DNA from 3 places in the Halomonas sp. HL-93 genome. Region 2 is predicted to be linked to each of the others. Evidence: predicted binding sites of a transcription regulator. Region 2 holds the regulator's gene; each other region holds the start of a gene.
What was found. The regulator LexA, encoded in region 2, represses DNA repair genes until DNA is damaged. The targets are predictions, from matches to a motif close to TACTGTNTANNTANACAGTA.
Positions count from the first base shown of each region.

Region 1: uvrD (DNA helicase II) is a predicted target of LexA. The motif match lies at 4,863-4,882, and genes of this name have one in related genera.
Region 3: ruvA (Holliday junction branch migration protein RuvA) is a predicted target of LexA. The motif match lies at 4,213-4,232, and genes of this name have one in related genera.

Region 1 is NZ_LT593974.1:4,061,627-4,069,309, reverse strand. It holds gene hglS (2-oxoadipate dioxygenase/decarboxylase HglS) at 1-728, opposite strand, end outside; gene GA0071314_RS18935 (DUF72 domain-containing protein) at 925-1,779, shown strand; gene GA0071314_RS18930 (sodium-dependent transporter) at 1,939-3,282, shown strand; gene GA0071314_RS18925 (PA3496 family putative envelope integrity protein) at 3,385-3,603, opposite strand; gene hexR (transcriptional regulator HexR) at 3,856-4,713, shown strand; gene uvrD (DNA helicase II) at 4,934-7,132, shown strand; gene GA0071314_RS18910 (phosphate-starvation-inducible PsiE family protein) at 7,211-7,683, shown strand, end outside.
Region 2 is NZ_LT593974.1:1,837,389-1,845,071, reverse strand. It holds gene nagZ (beta-N-acetylhexosaminidase) at 1-634, opposite strand, end outside; gene GA0071314_RS08510 (L,D-transpeptidase) at 692-1,216, opposite strand; gene GA0071314_RS08505 (TetR/AcrR family transcriptional regulator) at 1,194-1,871, opposite strand; gene lexA (transcriptional repressor LexA) at 2,128-2,790, shown strand; gene purU (formyltetrahydrofolate deformylase) at 2,793-3,647, opposite strand; gene GA0071314_RS08490 (ribonuclease J) at 3,910-5,505, shown strand; gene moaE (molybdopterin synthase catalytic subunit MoaE) at 5,542-5,994, opposite strand; gene moaC (cyclic pyranopterin monophosphate synthase MoaC) at 5,996-6,802, opposite strand; gene mobB (molybdopterin-guanine dinucleotide biosynthesis protein B) at 6,807-7,370, opposite strand; gene GA0071314_RS08470 (uracil-xanthine permease family protein) at 7,398-7,683, opposite strand, start outside.
Region 3 is NZ_LT593974.1:2,043,127-2,050,809, forward strand. It holds gene tolA (cell envelope integrity protein TolA) at 1-891, opposite strand, end outside; gene tolR (protein TolR) at 905-1,342, opposite strand; gene tolQ (protein TolQ) at 1,355-2,029, opposite strand; gene ybgC (tol-pal system-associated acyl-CoA thioesterase) at 2,098-2,490, opposite strand; gene ruvB (Holliday junction branch migration DNA helicase RuvB) at 2,487-3,524, opposite strand; gene ruvA (Holliday junction branch migration protein RuvA) at 3,560-4,168, opposite strand; gene ruvC (crossover junction endodeoxyribonuclease RuvC) at 4,299-4,853, opposite strand; gene aspS (aspartate--tRNA ligase) at 4,925-6,706, opposite strand; gene GA0071314_RS09455 (FmdB family zinc ribbon protein) at 6,771-7,055, opposite strand; gene GA0071314_RS09460 (D-2-hydroxyacid dehydrogenase) at 7,239-7,683, shown strand, end outside.

The sequences.
Region 1 (7,683 bases), 1.9 Mb from region 2:
ACCTGAGGCATACGCCGCTGCACCTCGTCGATATCCAGGGTACGCGGCGTCAAGTGGTTGATATGCGGGCCCTTGAAGCACACTACGTCAGCAATCAGCCGATGCTCCTGCTGCAAGCGCTGATAGGTCGCCAGGTCGACCGTGGCCTGTTCATGCCAGCGAAACGTTTCCAATGCTTGATGGACAAACTGCTCAGCCTGTTCAGCGGTTAGCCCACCCTGGCGTTCAAAACGCTCTATCAAGGCTTCCGCCTGCGGGGTGACAATATGGCGGGCATCGAGAATCTTGCTGGCCTGCTCGCGCAGCGCGGGATCGTCGATCAGTTCCAGGCGCAACAAAGAAGTGAATACACGGAAGGGGTTGCGCGAAAGCGCCGCATCGTCGACCGGTCGAAACGCCGTAGAGTGTACCGGTACGCCTGCGGCGGCTAAATCGTAATAGCCAACGGGCTGCATCCCCATCACCGCGAACATGCGCCGCAGCATGGAAAGTTCCTCAGCTGTGCCAACGCGAATCGCGCCATGACGCTCAACGCTAATGCGCGCCAAATCGTTGTTCGCTACTAGCGTGTCACGCAGCGCCGGGGATGCAGCCAGCACCTCTTCGTTCACCGACGCGACCAATGACAGCAGGGCACTGTATTGCGGGACTTCCTGCTGGTACATGGCCGACATTGCCTTGGAAAACTGATCGCGAATGTCGTCGCTGCTGACGTGCGCTGCACTCATCGTGCGCTCCTTGAAAGCAATAAGAACTGGGTAAGTATGAGCTTGATAAGATAGTACCGCGCCTGTTTCACCGACAATTGCATATTTTCCGCCCTTAGCTTCATCAAAATGCCATCGGTATCGGTCGGCAGCGTTGGGAGGTCACGCGCCCGGCTGTTACATTAATGACCACTTTCCTTGAGGCAGACTCAATACCATGACGTGCCCGCTTTATATCGGCTTGCCCATGTGGGCCAACACGGATTGGCTGGGCTCGCTCTATCCGCGTCACGCCAAAACTGACCTGCTCAGCGATTATGCGGCGGTGTTTTCCAGCGTAGAAGGCAATACCACCTTTTATAGCGGTGCCCCAAAGCCAGAAACGGTAGCGGCTTGGGCACGCCAGGCGCCCGCGCATTTTCGTTTTTGCTTCAAACTTCCCGCTAGCGTCACCCACGATCAGCGCTTAACGCGCTTAGAAGAGGCCTGGGCCTTTTTAGACGCCCTAGCCCCGCTTCACGATCGGTTAGGCCCCACAATGGTCCAGCTTCCCCGAGATTTTGGCCCCGATGAGTTACCGCAGCTGGAAGCCCTTCTCGCCGATTGGCCTGCTCATTTAGCCTGCGCCGTGGAAGTCCGACACCCTGTTTTTTTCCACAAGGGAACGGCTGAGCAAGCCCTTAACCGCCTGTTGATAACTTATCGAGCCAACCGCGTGATGCTCGACGTCCGCCCGCTGTTTTCGACGTCGGCCAATAGCCATCCCGGGCTTGCCCATGCTCAGCAAGAAAAGCCGAAACTCCCATTACACGTGCTTTCGACAGCAGATCATCCTATCATTCGCTTTATTGGCCATATTGACAAAACCATTAACATTGACTACTTCAATGCCTGGAAATCACGTCTTTCCCTGTGGATAAATCAGGGGAAAACCCCTTTCTTATTTGTGCATACAGCGGATAACCGGGAGTCCCCCGCGTTAGCCCGCATGCTCTATAGCGCCGTCCATGACATTACGCCTTTACCACCGCTTGGCCCGTTTGCCAATGAAAAGCAGAGCCAGCTATTTTAGCCTGCCTTTTTAGCGATGCTGACTGGCATGCAAGGCACTGATCGGATAAATTGCGCGTACTTTCGAAAAATAACGTAGGCAATCCTCTGTCTGTGGTTTTTCGAATAGCGGTGCAACGCGCCGACAACAGTCTCATTACAATTAATTAACAGGTGATGTATGGCAAAACTTGCACATGCACAGTGGTCATCGAAAATGGCCTTTGTGCTGGCAGCTGCAGGCTCTGCAGTAGGCCTAGGCAATATCTGGAAATTCCCCTACATGGTGGGTGAAAGCGGCGGTGCCGCGTTCGTGCTGGTATACCTTGCCTGCGTGGCGCTGGTCGGTGTGCCTATTTTGCTCGCTGAGTGGATGATCGGTCGGCGCGGCCAGAAAAACCCCATCGACAGTATGCGAGAGCTGGCCAAGAAAAACGGCAAGTCCCAAGGGTGGGCGCTGGTCGGTATTAGCGGCGTCCTGGCCGGCTTTTTGATCCTGTCGTTCTACAGCGTGATTGGTGGCTGGTCGCTCAACTATACCTTGAGCTCGGTGATTGGCACCTTTAGCGGCCAGGATTCCGACAGCGTTGGTGAGATCTTCAACGGCATGCTGGCAAGCCCCGGGACGCTGCTGTTATGGCACAGCGCCTTTATGGTGCTGGTGGTGGGTATTGTCGCCCGAGGTGTGACCAAAGGGCTGGAGGGTGCGGTGCGCTCACTGATGCCGGCACTGGTCATTTTGATGCTGATTCTGGTGGGTTACGGCATGACCACGGGCCACTTTGGTGAAACCCTGGCGTTTATGTTCAGCCCCGACTGGAGCGCACTGGATGGCGGCGTGGTACTGGCCGCGATGGGCCAGGCATTCTTCACGCTCTCGCTGGGCATGGGTATTATGATGGCCTACGGCTCCTACCTCGGCGAAGACGTTAACCTGCTGAGCACGGCGCGCACGGTCATTATTATTGATACCGTCATTGCGCTGCTAGCTGGCCTAGCGATTTTCCCGATTGTGTTTGCCAACGGCTTAAGCGCTGGCGAAGGCCCGGGATTGATCTTTGTCACGCTACCTATCGCATTCGGCAGCATGACCGGTGGCGCCATACTGGGGCTGATGTTCTTCCTATTGCTGACCTTTGCTGCGCTCACCTCAGCGATTTCGCTGCTGGAACCAACCGTCGAAATGTTGGAAGAGCGCACATCGCTGTCACGTATTACCGCGACGCTGGTTAGCGGCGTTGCCGTTTGGCTGTTGGGCGTCGCGGCACTGCTGTCGTTCAACCTATGGTCAGAATTTTTGGTCTTTGGGCTGAATATCTTCGACTTGCTGGATACCTTTACGGCGAAGATTCTGCTGCCGCTCACCGGTCTTGGCGCGATAGTATTTGTCGCCTGGTGTCTGGAGCGCAAAAGCGTCGAGCAAGAGCTTGCCTTATCCGCGACAGGAACCAGCGTATGGAACATCGTGGCACGCTTTATCGCACCGATTGGCGTTATCGTGGTGTTCATCACCGGCTTTCTTTAATAGGGTCTGCTTGGCTCTGCGCGTAGCAGGGCCAAGCGCCTATAATTAGCATGCTCTAAAACGGCTTAGCTTCCCTTAAGGCATGGCCGCTTAGTACATTTCTCAGTGCAGTTCGCTCTCTTGCCGTTCATCTTCGTCTGGCAAGGGAGCGATATCCTGCGATAGTTTTTGAAATTCCCGGTGTAGTTCAATGCCTCGACGCGCGCGCAGGTTACGTTGCGCTGCGCTACGCCGCCGTTGGGCGTGTTCGTCTACTTCCATACTCATGAAAATATCGAGCAGTTCGCTCTTAACCGAGGTGATGCGTTCGACGTTTCGCATGATCGACGTTCCTCCAGGTGAATATGCCTTCGTCCACCTGCATCGGTGACGACTGTTAGATGATGCAGTGCGACACTTCATTTCTTACTATAACCTACTTGACAAAATGATGACCAATTCAAAAAACCGTCATCTAACGCCGTGTCAAACTAACGTGGGCGCAATGCTTGCTTGCCCATTTAGTGCGTCACTCAGGCATACTGGTCGCACGCCTAGCATATAACGCTGCGCCGCTTGATTAAGGAGCTAAACGTGAGTCGCGCCCTGTTCGATGAAATGAGACGCCGCATGGAGCACTTTCGCCGCTCCGAGCAGAAAGTGGCGCGGTTTGTACTGCGCAATCCCGAAGAAGTGATCCACATGCGGATCGTCGACCTCGCTACCGAGGCGAAAGTCAGCGAGCCCACCGTGGTGCGTTTCTGCCGCGCCCTGGGATGCAATGGCTTTCAGGATTTTAAATTGCAGCTGGCACAAATGCTGGCCACCGGCAGCCAATTTGCCCAGTTCTCGATGAACGATAGCGATTCAGTCGCCGAATTCTCGCATAGCATTTTCGACTCGACGGTAGGCACCTTGCTGTCGGTTCGCGACCGGCTCGATAACGATGCCCTGGGCCGTGCCGTAAATGCGCTGGCGATGGCCAATCGCGTCGAGTTTTATGGCTATGGCGCGTCAGGCGCGGTGGCGTTTGATGCCCAACACAAATTTTTTCGGTTACAGATTTCCACCTCGGCCTACGCCGACCCCCACATGCAGAACATGTCGGCGGTGACGCTCAAAGAAGGTGATGTGGTGGTGGCCATTTCGCAAACCGGGCGCACCAAGGCGCTGGTGGCAAGCGTACGGCTAGCCCGGGAGGCGGGCGCGACGGTGATTGGCCTGTGCCCCAGCGACTCGCCGCTGGCGGAAGAAGTCACCCTGCCGCTGTATATTGACGTGCACGAAGACACCGAAATCTACACGCCGATGAGTTCACGCATCGCCCATTTGGTACTGGTCGACGTGCTCGCGGTGGGCGTGGCCAAAACCCGCGGCCCGAAGCTCGCCGAACAGCTCAAATCGGTTAAGAAAAGCCTTAACTCGCTGCGCTTCCCGGAAGACTCCCAATAAGTCTTAGGGAAGGTTGAAGCGAGGTTTTTTCGCCATGGCCGGAAAATGTTCCCGACATTTCCGGCATTTCCGCCAGCCATGGCGGTCAGATGGCGAAAGTAGCGCCCTCGCGGAGACCTGCCCTCGGTAGTGAGTTGTGAAGATGTCATACCTGTATGCACAGCCAGTTCAATGGCTGTGCTAAACTGACCGCCCATTTTTCGACCCGGCAGCGGCTTATATGGACGACGTCACGGCGATACTCGATCAGCTTAATTCCGACCAGCGTGAAGCGGTTAGCGCCCCGCAAGGCAATCTGTTGGTACTGGCGGGCGCAGGCTCGGGCAAAACCCGTGTGCTGGTGCACCGTATTGCCTGGTTGATGCAAGCCGAAGGGTTGTCGCCCTATGCGCTGCTTGCCGTGACCTTCACCAATAAGGCCGCCCGCGAAATGCGCACCCGGCTGGAAGCGCTGCTGGGGCTATCGTTGCGAAATGTGTGGGTGGGCACCTTCCACTCAATTTCCCACCGCCTGCTGCGCACCCACTGGCAAGATGCGCGACTGCCACAACACTTCCAGATCATTGATGCCGACGACCAGCTACGGCTGGTCAAACGCCTGCTCAAAGACTATTCCATCGACGACGAGCGTTTCCCGCCCCGCCAGGTGCAGGGGTTTATTTCCGGCTGCAAGGAAGAAGGCCTGCGGCCCCATCAGGTCAACGTCGACGGCGATGCCTACCTAGGCCAGATGGGCGAACTCTACGAGCGCTATCAGCTAACCTGCGAACGCGGCGGGCTGGTCGATTTCGGCGAGTTACTGCTCAGAAGCCTTGAGCTATTGCGCGACAACCCGGCGTTGCTGGCGCATTACCGCGAGCGATTCAGCCACTTACTGGTCGATGAGTTTCAAGATACCAATACGCTTCAGTACGCGTGGCTCAAACTGCTGACCGGCATGCAGACGCCGATGACCGTGGTCGGCGACGACGATCAGTCGATCTACGGCTGGCGTGGCGCCAAGGTCGAGAATATTCGCCGCTTCGAGCAGGAGTTCCCCCAAACCCACACCGTCCGCCTTGAGCAAAACTACCGCTCGACCAGCGCGATTCTCGACGCCGCTAACGCGCTGATCAGTCACAACAGCGAACGCATGGGTAAGCAGCTATGGACCGAAGGCGTCGAGGGCGAACCCATCTCGATATACGCCGGTTTTAACGACCTTGAAGAAGCGCGCTTCATCGTCGACACCATCAAAGAGAAAGTCGATGAAGGACTGAACCGCCGCGATATCGCCATTCTCTACCGCTCCAACGCGCAATCGCGACTGCTGGAAGAGACACTGATCCGCCAGGGGATGCCCTACCGCATCTACGGCGGCCATCGGTTCTACGAGCGGCTGGAAATTAAAAACGCCCTGGCCTATTTGCGCCTATTGCTTAATCGCGACGACGACGCCTCTCTTGAGCGGGTAATTAACGTCCCCACCCGGGGCATTGGCACCCGTACGGTGGAAATCGTCCGCCTACGCGCCCGCGAACAGAACATCCCGCTGTGGCAGGCGCTGCACGACGCGATACACGATGGCACCTTGAAAGGCCGCGCAGCCAACGCGGTGCAGGCATTCGCCAATTTGATTGAGGCGTTGGACAACGACGTTTCAGGACTTCCGCTGCATGACATCATCGACCACGTCACCGCCAAAACGGGCTTGATTGAGCACCACCAAAGCGAACGCGGCGAGAAAGGCCAGGCACGGGTAGAAAACCTCGAAGAACTGGTCAACGCCGCACGGGCGTTTACCCACGGCGATGCCTTCGAAACCCCTGAAGCCGGTGAGGGCATGGCCGCGCTGGAGGCGTTTTTATCCGAAGCGGCACTCAACGCCGGCGATCACGAAGCCGAAGAGTTCGAAGACAGCGTGCAGCTGATGACGCTGCATTCGGCGAAGGGCTTGGAATTTCCCGTGGTGTTTATTGCCGGCGTCGAGGAAGGGCTATTTCCTCACAAGATGTCGCTGGAAGAGCCAGGTAGGCTCGAGGAAGAGCGCCGCCTGTGCTACGTGGGCGTTACCCGGGCAATGCAAAAACTCTACTTAACCCACGCCGAGACCCGCCGCCTGCACGGCAAAGAGGTGTTTCCTCGGCCTTCGCGTTTTATACGTGAGCTGCCGCCGCACCTGCTCGAAGAAGTACGCCTGCGTGGGCATATTTCACGCCCGGTTACCGCCTCGCGCACGGCTTTTGCCCAGCAAAGCGTCGAAAGCCACGGCGACCTGCCCAGCCTGCATGTCGGCCAGGGGGTGGAGCATCCGGTCTTTGGTGAAGGGGTCATTCTCAACGCCGAAGGCGAGGGTGCCCGTGCCCGGGTGCAGGTCAGCTTTGAAGGCGAAGGCGTTAAATGGCTGGTGCTCGGATTTGCTAAGCTAACGCCTCTGTAAACCGCCCGTGACCGGGACGTTCACGCGCCATTACTTGCGCCTATACTCACGCACCCATTGCGCCGTGCAGAGGACCTTATGAAACAACGCTTGAAACGCCTATTCCCCGAAGTGTGCAACGGCTGGTCAGAACTCAGCGGCTACCATCGTTTTGAGCGCATGGTATCGTTGGTACTGGCCCTCGCTATCGGCGGGGCCGTGCTGGTCGCCATGTATCATCTGGTCATTCATGTAGTGCAGCTATTATTCATTCAAAGCCGCGACCCCTTCGACTACCGCGTGTTTCAAGCGCTGTTCGACATGATCCTTACCGTGCTGATTGCCATGGAATTCAATAACTCGATCATCCGCACGATGACCAGCGGCAAAGGCTTTATCCACGTCGAAATCGTGGTGCTGATTGCCATTATGGCGTTGGTACGCAAATTTATGGTGCTGGACATGGAAACCATCGACCCCTGGCAAATTGGTGCGCTGGCAGCAGCGGTGTTGGCCCTCGGTGGCTGTTACTGGCTGGTTCGGCATGCCAACCGCATGAAAGATGCGAGCGA
Region 2 (7,683 bases):
CATCGAGCTTTTTCGCCAGAGCGCTAAAGGGAATCAGATCGTGTTGTTTCAGGGCTTCAAACGAGCGATCGTCAATCGGCAGCGCAAGATGCGAATCCGCCGCCACGCCGCCATGCCCTGGGAAATGCTTGCCAACCGCCGCCATACCGGCGTCATGAAGCCCCGCCACTAACGCCCCGCCCAATTCGCTGACTTGCTCGGGCTCAGGGCCAAAGCTGCGATCACCAATCATGCTGGACAATCCGCTGTCAACGTCCAGCACGGGGGCAAAACTAATATCCAAGCCGCAGGCGGCCATCTCCATGCCCAGTAGCCACCCAACATCCTGGGTAAAGGCAAGCGCCGCCGCGCGATCCTGCTGATAATACTCACCGAGACGCGCCATCGGCGGCAGGCGCGTCAATCCTTCCTTGATGCGCTGAACGCGACCGCCCTCCTGGTCCACTGCCAACAACAAATCAGGCCGTAACTTGCGCAACTCGCCACACAATCGACGTACCTGATAGGCGTCTTCGACATTGCGCGAAAATAGGATGACGCCTCCCACCGCGGGCGTTTTCAGCAACTGCCGGTCTGCAGCGGTCAACGTGGTCCCCTCAAGGTCCAACATGACCGAGCCTAATGGATGTGTCATAGCGGGATGTCCAAAAAAAGCGCCAATACTAGACGATGATTAGCGTGAATCCAACGATCAATGCCTGTCGTGAAGCCAGACAGGCGTTCCGGGTGGGGCCTGTTCAAAGAGCCAAAGGAGGTCGTCATTACGCAAACGCACACAACCATGCGAGGCTGGCTGGCCCATTGGTTGATCCGGCGGCGTACCGTGCAGATAAATATAACGACGCTGCGAATCCACCAGGCCGCCACGGTTTAACCCCGATTCAAGTCCACATAGCCATAGAATGCGCGTCAGAATCCAATCTCGCTCAGGGAACTCAGCAGCCATCTCAGTGTTAAACACTTCCCCCGTCCAGCGACGGCCTTTAAACACGGCGTTTTCCGGGGCATTACCGCCAATCGCGGCGCGAATATAGTGCCAGCCAATAGGCGTTTTCCCACTCCCGTCTTGACACCCAACGCCGGCACGCCCGGTGGAAATATTACACTCATAGCGACATACATCGCCTTGCCAGGCACGTAACTGCTGTGCCTGAATGGCAATTTCGAGCCATAACGCCTGGCGGGGAGGCAACTCAATGAGCGACGGTGTCTGCATGATTCTCAATGTCTTTCTCGTCAGGTAGCGGCGCGTTCATTGCCGCCACCACCACCGGTCGAAGGCGGCGAACCAAGTCGCGCACCGTGACGTGCTGGTGGTAATCCTTTTCAGCAATATCGCGCAGCGCATCCAGTCCCGAAAGCGTAAAGATGACGGTACCTAACATAAAGTGTAGCCGCCAAAAGCGCTCGGCGTCCGGCAAATCAGGAGTGGCGCGGCGCACTAAATCAGTGAATCGGCTAAAGACATCCCCGTATTCTTGCTGAATGTAGCGGCGCAAATGGCCCTGGGCTTGGCTGTACGCAAGGCCAAGCAAACGCATAAAGACTTTTAGGCTATTGCGCTCAGCGGGCACCGTCAGCACGGTTGTCGCCATGGTTTCGAGCAGCACCTCAAGGGGAATATCGCGCCCTTCATAGCGAGCTTCAAGATCGTCTAGAGCACTATGAAAACGCTGCGAAAACGGATCCAGATAACGCGCGAATACCGCCTGAATAAGCGCTTTTTTAGAGCCAAAGTGATAATTCACCGCGGCCAAGTTGACTCGCGCCTTACTGGTAATATTGCGTAAGGACGTCTCGGCAAAACCACGCTCTGCAAAGAGCACTTCCGCAGTATCTAGAATGCGCGTCACCGTATCCGATTGAGCCATGCTGCTCTCCATAAAAACGGTCCATAAAAACGGCTGTTTTAAACAAACTAGGATACTACGTTATCGCTAGATAGCTCTCAACGTTTACCTGGCGATAAAAGACGCACCTGTAGCGCAACCGCATCTCCTTATACATCAGGTTGTTAGCCAGACTAACTCAAAGATATACTGGACAGGGAAACATACTGTATACTTAACCACATAGCCAAAAGGTAAACAGACGCTGTCTTGCCCACTTATTCAATTGGAGGCTGGTATGTCGCGGCCGTTAACTGTTCGTCAACAAAATGTCTTCGACTTTATTGTCAAAACCATGGCCGAGTTTGGCTATCCGCCTACCCGGGCCGAAATCGCCAAAGCGCTAGGGTTTCGCTCGCCCAATGCGGCAGAAGAGCATTTGCGGGCACTTGAGCGCAAGGGCGTCATACGCATCATCCGCAACACATCCCGCGGTATCCGCTTACCCAACCAAGAGCCCCAGGAGACGCTTGATACCCAACCATCAGCAACGGATCAGGCGACGGGTTTACCTATTATTGGCGAAGTCGCGGCAGGCAGTCCTATCCTGGCCGCCGAGCACATTGACCGCTACTGCCCCTTACCCGCCGACTACTTCACGCCCAAAGCGGACTATTTGTTACGTGTGCGCGGGCTTTCAATGCAAAACATCGGCATTCTGGAAGGCGACCTGCTCGCTGTACACCGTACCCAGCACATTCGGGATGGGCAAATTGTCGTTGCCCGCCTGGAAGATGAAGTGACCGTTAAGCGTTTTAAACGCGAAGGCCATCACGTCACTTTAATCGCGGAAAACACCGACTTTGCCCCGATCGAGATCGACCTACGTAGCCAGCCACTCGAAATCGAAGGTGTGGGCGTCGGCGTTATCCGCGGTGGCAATGGCCAAGCGCTTGGCTAACGCTAGCTAAACACGATGGTTTTATTACCGTGCACCAGCACGCGGTCTTCCAAGTGCCAACGAAGACCTCGTGCTAGCACGGCTTTTTCCACGTCACGCCCAAAGCGCACCAGAGCCGTCGGTGTATGACAGTGACTGACCCGGTGGATGTCTTGCTCAATGATAGGTCCCGCATCCAGCTCTTGGGTAACGTAATGGCAAGTTGCGCCTATTAGCTTTACACCGCGCTCATAGGCTTGGTGATACGGCTTGGCACCGGCAAATGAGGGCAGAAAGCTGTGGTGGATATTGATCACCTGCCCCGCATAGCGCTGGCACAACGCTGGCGGCAGAATTTGCATATAGCGGGCCAACACCACGCAGTCTGCTCGCGCTTGGTCAATATGCGCTTGCACTTGCCCAAAGGCCGCTGGTTTATCCTTGGGATCCACGGGAACATGGTGATAGGGAATACCGTACCACTCGGTTAACGACCGCATATCATCATGATTCGATATCACGCCAACAATATCGCAATCAAGCTCACCTACCTGCCAGCGGTAGAGTAAATCAACCAAACAATGTGATTCTCGCGATACCATCAACACGACCCGCCGACGCTTCTGGGTATCGACCAACGCCCACTGCATATCAAACTGCGCAGCCACAGGTTCAAAGGCCGAACGTAACGCTTCCGCCGACATACCCAATGAATCCGCTAATATTTCGTAGCGCATAAAAAAACGCCCGGTTTGCAGATCAGAATGCTGACTAGCCTCAGTAATAGACCCGCCTTGCGCGGCAATAAAACTCGATACTTCCGCCACAATTCCCACCTGGTCTGGGCAGGACACCACTAAACGATAAAAATGCGACATAGTCATTACTCTTAACGGTTTACCACGCGGCTATTGTCATGGCCGTCCATGGGCATTCAACAAACGTCTAGTGTACCCAATGCGACGCCCGCAATCATCGACTGTCACGGCGATGATTGTTAGCCGACCGCCGCTTACCGTATAGTTGAGGAATTATTTTTTAGGCTTTATTACTCTGATGCATCCACCGCGCGCTCATATTCGTCCCCGTCGTCGCCCCCCATTGCGCATCTTGCCGTTAGGCGGTTGTGGGGAGATTGGCATGAATCTGACGCTATATGGCTACGAGGATCACTGGATCGCCGTGGATTGCGGCATGATGATTCGTCAGGATTTACCCAACGCTCCGCTCCAAGTCCCCAACCTGGCGACGCCGAAAGCATTGGGCATCGCGCCTAAAGCGCTGTATATCACCCACGGGCATGAAGACCATATTGGCGCAGTTGCCTGGCTCTGGCCTCACTGGCAATGCCCCATTTATGCCACGCCCCTGGCGGCAGGCTTATTGCGTCTCAAATTTGCCGAGCATCAACTCAGCAGCGCCGCCATCCATGTAGTCGAGCCCGGTGAGGCCTTGCAAAGCGGCCCTTTCATCCTTCGCTATCTGGCGGTTCCTCACTCAATACCCGAGAGCTGCGCGTTGATCGTCATGGCAGGTCTCTACCGCGTGCTGCATAGCGGGGACTGGAAGCTTGATCCCGAGCCGATCATCGGTGAGCCGATCAATCAAGCACAGTTCAAGGCACTCGCGCCAGTTGACTTGGTGATAGGCGATTCCACTAACGCTCCGATGCCAGGCCACTCGGGCAGCGAAGGTGATGTCGCCCGAGCACTTGCCGCAACGCTCGCCGCCTGCGAAGGCAGAGTGATTGTTTCCTGCTTCGCCAGTAATTTAGCCCGCGTGTTGGCAATTGGGCGCGCAGCTTATCAGTGCGGACGGCGTGTTAGTTTGATGGGACGCTCAATGGAACGCATGGTAGGCGTCGCCCGCGGTCTCGGCTATTTGGACGATTTTCCGACGTTAGTGCCCGCCCACGACCTCGGTTACCTCCCCCCCGATGAAGTCGTCGTCATTGCCACAGGCAGCCAAGGCGAGCCGCGTGCTGCGCTTCAACGGCTTGCTCAGGGCCGTCACCCTCACGTTGATTTACAGCCAGGCGACAACGTGATTTTTTCCGCGAAAGCGATTCCCGGGAATGAGCGACCCATTGAGCAGCTAAAAAAGCGTTTGCAACAACTTGGCGTTCGGCTCTTCGATGAATTCAGCCACCCCGAACTACACGCGACGGGGCACCCGGCACAGGAGGAAATGACTCGCTTTTATGAGTGGTTAATGCCAAGACACCTGCTGCCTGTCCACGGGGAAAGCCAACATCAACAGGCCCATCAACAGCTAGCGGCGACTCTTGGTATTAATGCACCGCTAGCACCCGTCAATGGCGACATGATTCGCTTTGATCAAGAGGGGCTGCATCACGAGCAGCACTACCCGCAACCACCATGCATCGTCAGTCAGAACAGTGTTGTCCCCCACCCTGGGCTGGAAAGCGACAGTAGCGCCCACCCGCGCCGGGGCAGCCTTTATTTAGCGCTGCCAGTTACCGCTACGACTACCGGCTGGGCGCGCATTGGACGCCTAATGCTGGATAACACAAGCGCCAATGCGCTGGACGAAGACAGCTTCAGCGAATGGTTGGATGACCAGCTTGCCGAACTGCACGCTGATACGTTAGCGGACCTGAGACTTGGCCTCCAGCCGCGTTTAATCGCCTGGTTAGCCGAGCGGCTACAGCATTTACCTGATGTTCACCTGCAGATTATGGCCAGCGAACTGCCTGCTCCCATCGTTGACGATTAAGACAACGCTACTTCGCCGTTCTGTCGGCCTGCGAAATTACCAGCGGGCGGCATCGTCGATATCTGAACGGCGCTCTTTAACCCAGTAATCACCCTGAAGGCCGTGTTCTTTTTTCCAAAAAGGCGCTTGGGTTTTTAACCAGTCCATAATGAAATCACAGGCCTCAAAGGCTTCCCGGCGATGCGCGCTTGCCACTAGCACTCTAACAATGGCATCACCCGGACGCATATGCCCCACTCGGTGAATAATCGTAACGGCGTTGAGTGACCAGCGCTGCCCCGCCTGCTCAGCAATACGCTGGAGGGTGGCCTCGGTCATTCCTGGATAGTGCTCCAGGGTCAGCCCCGTAACGTCAGGGGTTTCGTTAAAGTCACGTACCAGCCCAGTGAAGCTAACAACCCCTCCTATATCCGTGCGTCCGGCGATGCAGGCATCATAACCATAGGCCATATCAAAAGGCGCCGCTTGAACGCGGATGCTAATATCCATCTTAGCCCCCTGTAACGGGTGGGAAAAAAGCCACCTCGTCATCGTCGGTAATTCGCGCGCCATCGTTGGCCATGACCTGGTTGATCGCACAAAGCGTGCGTTGGTCCTGCAATAGTTGAAAGCGTTCGTCCTGAGCCGCTAAAGCGGCTTTCAGCCCCGCAATATCGCGACTGGGCAGTTGGTCAAAAGTCACCACCCGTTCGTTTTCACCCAGTTGCTCACGCAGCTCGGCAAGAAACTTGACCAGTACGCAAGGCGAATGACAACGATCTCCCAAGCTGACTTCACCGGCGGTGCCTTGGCCTGTGACAATCGGCGGCGGCGCTTCAGGCGTGGTCTCGCGCTGATACTCTCCCCGCTGACCGCCGCGTTTGCTATCAAGCTGTACCGCGTCAATACGCATGCTTTTATCTACCGCTTTACACATATCGTAAAGCGTTAAACAGGCCACCGAGACTGCTGTCAGTGCTTCCATCTCGACCCCGGTACGCCCATTTAATCGACAACTCGCGGTAACATGGACACAGCTTTCTGCGGGATCCACATCAAACTCAATGGCCACTTTAGAAAGCGCCAACGAGTGACAAAGCGGGATCAGCTCATGGGTACGTTTTGCCGCCTGAATCCCCGCAATACGTGCAGTTGCCAGTACATCACCTTTAGGTAAAGAGCCTTCACTTAGCTGCGTCAGGGTGGCAGGAAGCATCACAATGCGCCCAGATGCAACCGCCTCGCGGCGCGTCTCTTGTTTATCTGAAACGTCTACCATACGGGCTTCGCCGCGGCTATTGAGATGAGTTAACTGCATGGTGTCACCTATCAGTGCGTGAAACATCATTGAGCCGTTGGCCCGCCATCCATTCGATTATCCAACTTGCAATGGCGTCCGTATCATTAAGCGCTAGCTGCCTCCTTGCAGCGGGCAAGGCGACCGGCGACGGCCCATCAAGCGCGACGGCTTCAACGCCTGGGCCTAGTAGAATATCTGCGTCCCCAATGCCATTACGATAAAGCACCAGCTTGGCCAAGGGCCATGCTTTAAAGCCTTCCACCAGCACCAGATCAGGTGAGTGTACAGCCATCATCGCCAGTAGCTGATTTAAATCCGGCTCTTCACCGCCTGGGGTTTCCTGCATCAACGCTAGGCGTTGGTTTGATGCGACCAGAATAGGTGTCGCCCCGGCACTGCGTAGCTTATAGCTATCTTTCCCGGGTTGGTCGACATCAAAGCGATGGTGAGCATGCTTAATCACCGCCACCTTAATGCCCTCGGCCCGAAGCCGCGGTAACAACTGCTCGAGCAGCGTCGTCTTCCCCGTCCCACTCCAGGCAGCAATCCCCAACACGGGAAAAGCTAGCGATGAATTCAACTGCATAAGCGAGCTGCTCCAAATAGACAAGGGTTAGTGAGCATCGCCAGCGTCAGCTTTTTCCTCGGCTGGCAGTATCCAGTTCAACGCAATACCGACCAGCGCCGCCAGGCTAACGCCTTGCAGCGTAAACTGGCCACCGCCCACCTGCATGCCGCCAATACCAAAAACAAGAATCAACGAGACAACGACCAGATTACGCGGGGCGGTTAATGAATGCCCGGCACGCACCAACGTATTCATCCCGATGACCGCGATAGAACCGAACAGTAGCGTCATAATCCCCCCCATTACAGGCCCGGGGATGGTTTGCAGAAGC
Region 3 (7,683 bases), 210 kb from region 2:
TAACTGGCGTTGCATAGCTTCTTCCGCCTCTTCCTGACGACGCTGCTCTTCGGCTTCACGCTCACGTTCGGCCTCGGCTTCCGCCTCTTCCTGGCGGCGCTGCTCTTCAGCTTCACGCTCACGTTCGGCCTCGGCTTCCGCCTCTTCCTGGCGGCGCTGCTCTTCAGCTTCACGTTCGCGTTCGGCCTCGGCTTCTGCCTCTTCCTGGCGGCGCTGCTCTTCGGCTTCACGTTCACGCTCGGCCTCGGCTTCTGCCTCTTCCTGGCGACGCTGCTCTTCAGCTTCACGTTCGCGTTCGGCCTCGGCTTCTGCCTCTTCCTCGCGGCGCTGCTCTTCGGCTTCACGTTCGCGTTCGGCCTCGGCTTCTGCCTCTTCCTGGCGGCGCTGCTCTTCGGCTTCACGCTCACGCTCGGCCTCGGCTTCTGCCTCTTCCTGGCGGCGCTGCTCTTCGGCTTCACGCTCACGTTCGGCCTCGGCTTCCGCCTCTTCCTGGCGGCGTTGAGCCTGCGACTCGGCTTCGGCTCTAGCGGCCTCTAAGGCTTGCGCTTCGGCTTCAGCAGCTTCCTGCTCTTCAGCAGCTTCCTGTTCGGCCGCCGCCTGCTCTTCAGCAGCTTCATCTTCGGCCTCCGATGTATCGGCATCAGGTTCTTCAGTGGTTTCATCAGCCGCCTCCATTGCCGCCGACTGATCATTTGCCTGCTGAGCCTGATCGGTAAAAGCCTCAGTGCTGACCAGCGTTGCCTGCACAATCGAAGACGAGTCCGGCTCTGCATCGCGTTCCGGCCAATGAATTATTGATATCAGCACGATCAACAAGTGCACTGCAATCGCGAAAACGGCTGGCCAGGTATAGCCAACGTCTTGAGGGTCACGAGGTGTCTTTACAGCCATGCCCTGGGTACCCTCACTCATCCTGTGGTGGCTCAGATATGAGCCCCACATTTGCCACACCCGAGCGCTGTAGGTTGCTCATTAATACCACTACTTCGCCGTAAGCCACATTTTGATCGCCCCTGACCATCACCGGAGTATCAGGCCGCTGTTCTAAAACGGCGCTCACCCGGCGTGTAATGTCATCGCGAGAAACTTGGGTCGACTCTTCTCCTAAGCTGAGATGGTATTGCCCTTCACGGTCGATGGAAATAATGATCGGGTCATTGTCTTCTTGACTTTCCATCGGTTCAGAGCTCACCTGGGGCAGCTCCACATCTACCCCTTGATTTAACATGGGGGCGGTAATCATAAAGATAACCAGCAGCACCAGCATGACATCAATAAAGGGGACAACGTTGATTTCACCCATGGGCTTACGCTGTCCGCCGCGTTTAAACGGTCCTTGCATGGGGCAACTCCCTTAGCTTGACGCGCTATCACGCCCTTGCAGATTACGGTGCAAGATAGCGTGGAATTCTTCGGCGAAATCTTCGTATTTACCTAATAGGCGACCGGCAGTGTTAGAAAGGCGATTGTAAAAAATCACCGCAGGTATCGCGGCAAACAGCCCCATCGCCGTGGCGATCAACGCCTCTGCAATCCAGGGAGCTACCGTTGCCAGCGTGGCTTGCTGGGTCATCGACAGCGATTGAAAAGACCCCATGATCCCCCAAACCGTGCCAAACAGCCCAATATAAGGACTTGCGGAGGCAACTGTCGCCAGGAACACAAGGTGTTGCGTCAAACGGTCTTCCTCACGTGACCACGCTACCCGCATACTGCGCTGCACGCCCTCCAAGATGGTTGGCGTGTTGCGCGTTTTGGGCATCAAACGATTGAATTCACGGAATCCAGCTTGGAATATGTGCTCGGCACCATGACGGGGATCGTCGGCCGGGATATCACGGTAAAGCTCATTTAAATCAACGCCTGACCAGAACGTTTCCTCAAACTGCGCATATTCTTTTTGAGCGCGACGAAGGGCTATGCCGCGTTGAAAAATCACTATCCACGAGAGAATAGACCCCACCACTAACAATAGCATGACCAGCTGGACCACAATGCTGGCGTTCATGATCAGGTGTGGAATAGACATGGCATTATCGTTCACAAGTGCCCTCATCAATATCAATAAATGTGGAAATAACGTGCCCGCATCGTGCGTTAGATTACCGATTTGAGCGCAGACGGCCATGCCACTGGACGGAGATGCTGCGCGCTTAAGCACGCTATCTCGACCGTGGCGGCGCAAAGACGTTCCTTTTCCCGCCATACGTGCTGCTCAAATGTCATCCGGCAGCGGCCAATGCTGACCACTTTGGCAGTCACGTCAAGCGCATCGTCCAACCGCGCAGGCTTGGCATAATGACAGGACAAGCGATATACCACTAGCTGCGTGCCTGCGTCTAGCAGCGATTGTTGATCAAGTCCAAGAGATCTCAACCATTCGCTGCGGGCACGCTCCATAAACTTCAGATAGTTAACGTAGTAGACAATCCCACCGGCGTCTGTATCTTCCATGTAAATGCGAACCGGCAAGCAAACGGATTGACTCATGGTCGCTGTTCCCCTTGGGCTTCAATAGACGCCTCATGTGGGGCACGCTCAAAATGCAACCATGCTTGCCGGGTAACGACTCGTCCGCGTGGGGTGCGCATCATCAGTCCTTGCTGAATCAAGTAAGGTTCAATGACATCTTCAATGGTATCGCGTTCTTCGCCAATCGCCGCGGAGAGCGAATCGACGCCGACTGGTCCACCGTCAAATTTATCGATCATCGCCAGCAAAAGCCGCCGGTCCATATGATCTAAACCGTGGTGGTCGACATTGAGCATGTTGAGCGCTGCGTCTGCCAGCGTAGCATCAACCGTACCATTACCCTTCATTTCGGCGTAGTCGCGTACACGGCGCAATAGCCGGTTAGCAATTCGCGGCGTGCCCCGTGAACGGCGCGCCACCTCTACGGCACCATCATGATGAGTCTCTACGCCAAGCAGCTTTGCAGAGCGAGTGACGATCTCAGTGAGCTCTGTCAGGTTGTAAAACTCAAGTCGCTGAACGATACCAAAACGATCGCGTAAAGGTGAAGTAAGCAGCCCCGCTCGGGTAGTGGCGCCCACTAAAGTAAAGCGTGGCAAATCTAACTTAATCGAACGCGCAGCTGGCCCCTCTCCAATCATGATATCGAGTTGAAAATCTTCCATCGCCGGGTAAAGCACTTCTTCCACAACGGGAGATAAACGATGGATTTCATCGATAAACAAAACGTCACCGGGCTCTAAGTTAGTAAGCATCGCGGCCAAGTCACCCGCGCGCTCTAGTACCGGTCCTGAGGTAGACTTGAGCCCCACACCCATCTCAGCGGCGATAATGTTGGCCAAGGTGGTTTTACCCAAGCCTGGTGGGCCAAATACCAGCGTATGATCAAGGCTTTCTTCACGTAGGCGCGCGGCGCCAATAAATATTTCCAGCTGCTCGCGAACGCGGGGTTGGCCAATATAATCTTTAAGCCGTTTGGGGCGGATCGCATAATCGATGCGGCCTTCACCCTGCTCTGGCTCAGCGGCAATCAGTCGATCGTGCTCTAGCATAAGCGCTCTTTTTTACGTCCGTGGTTAAACCGCGATCAGCCTTTCATACGCTGCGTTAGTGCCGCTTTAATAAGCGCTTCGGTAGATTGGGAACCATCAAGATCCGCCAACATTCTTGAAGCCTCAGTTAGTTTATAGCCAAGGCTTACCAAAGCCGCCTCCGCGTCTGCCACGCTATTGCGGGCAGCCGCTTGCCCATTGGTCGCTTCAAGAGGTAGCGAGGCACCGCGTCCGCTTTCCCAATTAGGGAAACGGTCGCGCATTTCAATGATCAAGCGCTCAGCGGTTTTCTTACCCACGCCAGGGAGCTTGGTGAGTGCCTTGCTATCGTCATCTCTTACACAACGCATAAAGGCGTCTTCGTCCATGCCTGACAAAATAGCCAGAGCCAATTTTGGCCCCACGCCGTTAACTTTGATCAAGGCGCGAAACAGGGCGCGCTCATGCTCTCGACCAAACCCATAGAGCAGATGAGCGTCATCGCGGATGCTTAAGTGGGTATACAAAAAAACGCGCTCACCTACCATCGGCAGCGCGACTAGCGTCGTCATCGACGTTTCCAGCTCATACCCCACTCCCTGTACATCCACTACAATCCAGGGTGGTTGCTTGTCTATTAACTGGCCTTGAAGCCGTCCGATCATATTTACGCTCACGCTAAGCAAAATCAATCACTACTATAAAGCGACTCTGTACAAGTGACCAGTAGTTAGGGTCTGTTGTGACTTCAGCGCAACCATGAGCGAAACGTCAATAGACCCTAGCGCTTGATCATCAGAGTCGCCAGCGCCCCGCCGAACGTCGACGCCCTCCCCCTCGGGTTGATAGCGCCTGAGGAGCCTGACTGGCGTACGCATGGGTCAGCGCAATAGCCAAGGCGTCGGCAGCATCGGCTTGCGGCGAGGCCGCAAGGTGCAAAATTGCCGCCACCATATGCTGTACTTGCGTCTTATCAGCGCCACCTTGGCCGGTTACGGCCTGCTTGATCTGCCGGGCGGCGTACTCCTCAATCGCCAAGCCGTGGTTGGCCATACACACCAATGCCACCCCTCGCGCTTGTCCCAACTTCAGCGCTGAATCGGGATTTTTTGCCATAAAGACGCGCTCTATCGCCACTGCATTCGGCCGGTGCAATCCCACCACCTCGCCAAGCCCAGCGTATATTTGCGCTAAACGCTGCTCTAGAGCGCCTTCAGCAGTACGAATGCAACCGCTGGCAACATACTGGGGAATCAATCCCTCTAGCTCAATAACACCATAACCAGTAATACGTGAGCCAGGATCAATACCCAGAATGCGCACCGGCGAGGAGGCGGAGGGTGTCTGCATGTAACAGCACTCAGGTTATCCATACAAAAACACCGACGCCTAAGCGCCGGTGTATAAGGGCGACAGAACACTTATTCAGCGTTGGTTTCCGCTTTGGCTTTTTGGCGTAAACGAATATTCAGGTCTTTCAACTGATCTGAACTTACCTCGCCCGGCGCGTCGGTCATCAGACAGGCGGCGCTCTGGGTTTTCGGGAAAGCAATAACTTCACGGATGGTTTTGGCACCGGCCATCAACATCACTAAGCGGTCTAGACCAAAGGCCAGCCCACCGTGGGGTGGCGCGCCGTATTGAAGCGCATCGAGTAAGAAGCCAAATTTCTCCTGGGCCTCTTCCTGACCGATACCCAAAATATCAAATACCGTGCTTTGCATGGTTTGATCATGGATACGGATCGAACCGCCGCCGAGCTCCGTACCATTAAGCACCATATCATAGGCTCGGGATAGCGCGTTCGCCGGGTCTTTCTTGAGAGCTTCAGGTGAGCAGGATGGCGCGGTAAAGGGGTGGTGTAACGGGCTTAGTCGACCGTTAGCGTCCGCTTCGAACATTGGGAAGTCCACTACCCACAGAGGAGCCCAGGCTTGAGTATACAAGTTGAGGTCCGCGCCAAGTTTAACGCGTAGCGCACCGATGGCTTCGTTGACGATACGAGTTTTGTCAGCACCAAAGAAAATAATATCGCCGTCTTTAGCATCAACACGATCGAGCAACTCCTCGACCACGTTTTCCATGAACTTCACAATCGGTGATTGAAGCCCCTCAAGCCCTTTAGCGCGCTCGTTAACCTTGATCCAGGCGAGCCCCTTGGCGCCGTAAATACCGACAAATTTGGTGTATTCGTCGATTTCCTTGCGTGACAACGAAGCGCCGCCGGGTACTTTTAGCGCAGCAACTCGACCGTCGGAGGCGTTGGCTGGACCTGAGAACACCTTAAAGTCGACCTGCTGCATCAGGTCATCAACGTCGGTCAATTCAAGCGGGATGCGCAAATCTGGCTTGTCTGAACCAAAACGGTCCATAGCTTCCTGCCAGGTCATGCGCGGAAATGTGGCTAACTCGACATCAAGCACTTCCTGGAAGAGCTGGCGAATCATGGATTCGGTAATGTCCATGATGTCGCTTTCTTCGACGAATGAGGCCTCAATATCGATTTGCGTGAACTCAGGCTGACGATCGGCGCGTAGATCTTCATCACGGAAACATTTGGCAATCTGGTAGTAGCGGTCAAACCCCGCCACCATCAATAACTGCTTGAATAGCTGAGGTGACTGCGGCAGCGCAAAGAAACTACCTGCATGAGTGCGGCTTGGCACCAGGTAGTCACGGGCCCCTTCCGGCGTTGCACGCGTCAATACCGGCGTTTCAATATCCAAGAACCCTTGGTTTTCGAGATACGCACGGACATTGTGCGATATGCGAGAACGCAGACGCAGCTTGTCGATCATATCCGGACGGCGTAAATCGATGTAGCGATGCTTAAGACGCACCTCTTCACCGACTTTGCCATGCTCATCAAGCTGAAAAGGCGGTGTGACAGCGGTGTTAAGCACTTCGACGTCTTTTGCCAGTACTTCAATCATCCCTGTCGGCATGTTGGGGTTTTGCGTGCCTTCGGGGCGCAGTCGCACACGGCCCGTAATGCGCAGAACGAACTCATTACGAGCGCGGTCTGCATTGGCAAACGCCTCGGCGGTATCCGGATCCACCACGAACTGAGCGACGCCATCGCGATCGCGCATATCGAGGAAAATAACCCCACCGTGGTCACGGCGGCGATGTACCCATCCGCATACGGTGACCGTCTGGTCTACCAAGGTTTCGTTTAGCTGGCCGCAATAATGACTGCGCATGTCTCATCCTGTTGTGTTTCGTGGCAAAAGTGATCGTAGGCCTTACCGGCCCTGACAACGCCGGCTAAGCCGCCGTGTCTTTTTTCTTGGGCTCTGAACTGGCGCTTTTTTGGCCACCAGTCTCTGCTGTTGCGCTTTTCGCGTCAGCAGCTAAATTCTTTTTACTGCCGGTTTTGAAATCCGTCTCATACCAGCCGCCACCGGCTAATCGGAAGCCTGCAGCTGATACCAGACGCGATAAGCTAGCACTTTCACAGGCTGGGCAGTCCGTTAACGGATCCGCACTGATTTTTTGCAATTTATCCATGCGATGGCCGCAGGCCTTGCACTCATATTCATAGATGGGCATGTTGATGGCTCCTGAAAAGCTCAACTCCGACAAAAAACAGCAGTATAAATGCTGACAAGCTGCGATATGCGGCCAGTCGGGATAAATTCCAAGGCGATGATTATTTACGCCACGTTATTATACCCTTTTGTGCCCCCTGCCGAGCAAGGCTATACGTCTCCGGTGGGTTATGGAGGTCAGAAAATGCTTAATGCAGTGATGCTGGATGCCGATAGCCTTGGCCCACAAATTGATCTAACCGCTATCCGCAGCGTGGTATCTCACCTTGGGGTGTTTGGCCAAAGCTCCCCTCAGCAAGCTCGCGAACGCTTGGTTAATGCCGATATCGCGATTGTAAACAAAGTAGTCTTGGATGCGGAAACGCTACAACAATTACCGGATCTTAAATTGATCTGTGTGCTCGCCACGGGGCTGAACAACATCGACCTGGACGCCGCCAAACAACAGGGCATTGAGGTTAAAAATGTGACGGCCTACGGCACCGCCAGTGTATCGCAGCACACCTTGATGCTTATGCTAACGCTGGCAAACAGACTACCGCTGTATCAACGGGATGTGGCGGCAGGCGCATGGCAGAAAAGTGACTTCTTTTGCCTGCAGCATTATCCAACGTTGCAGCTGTCGGGCA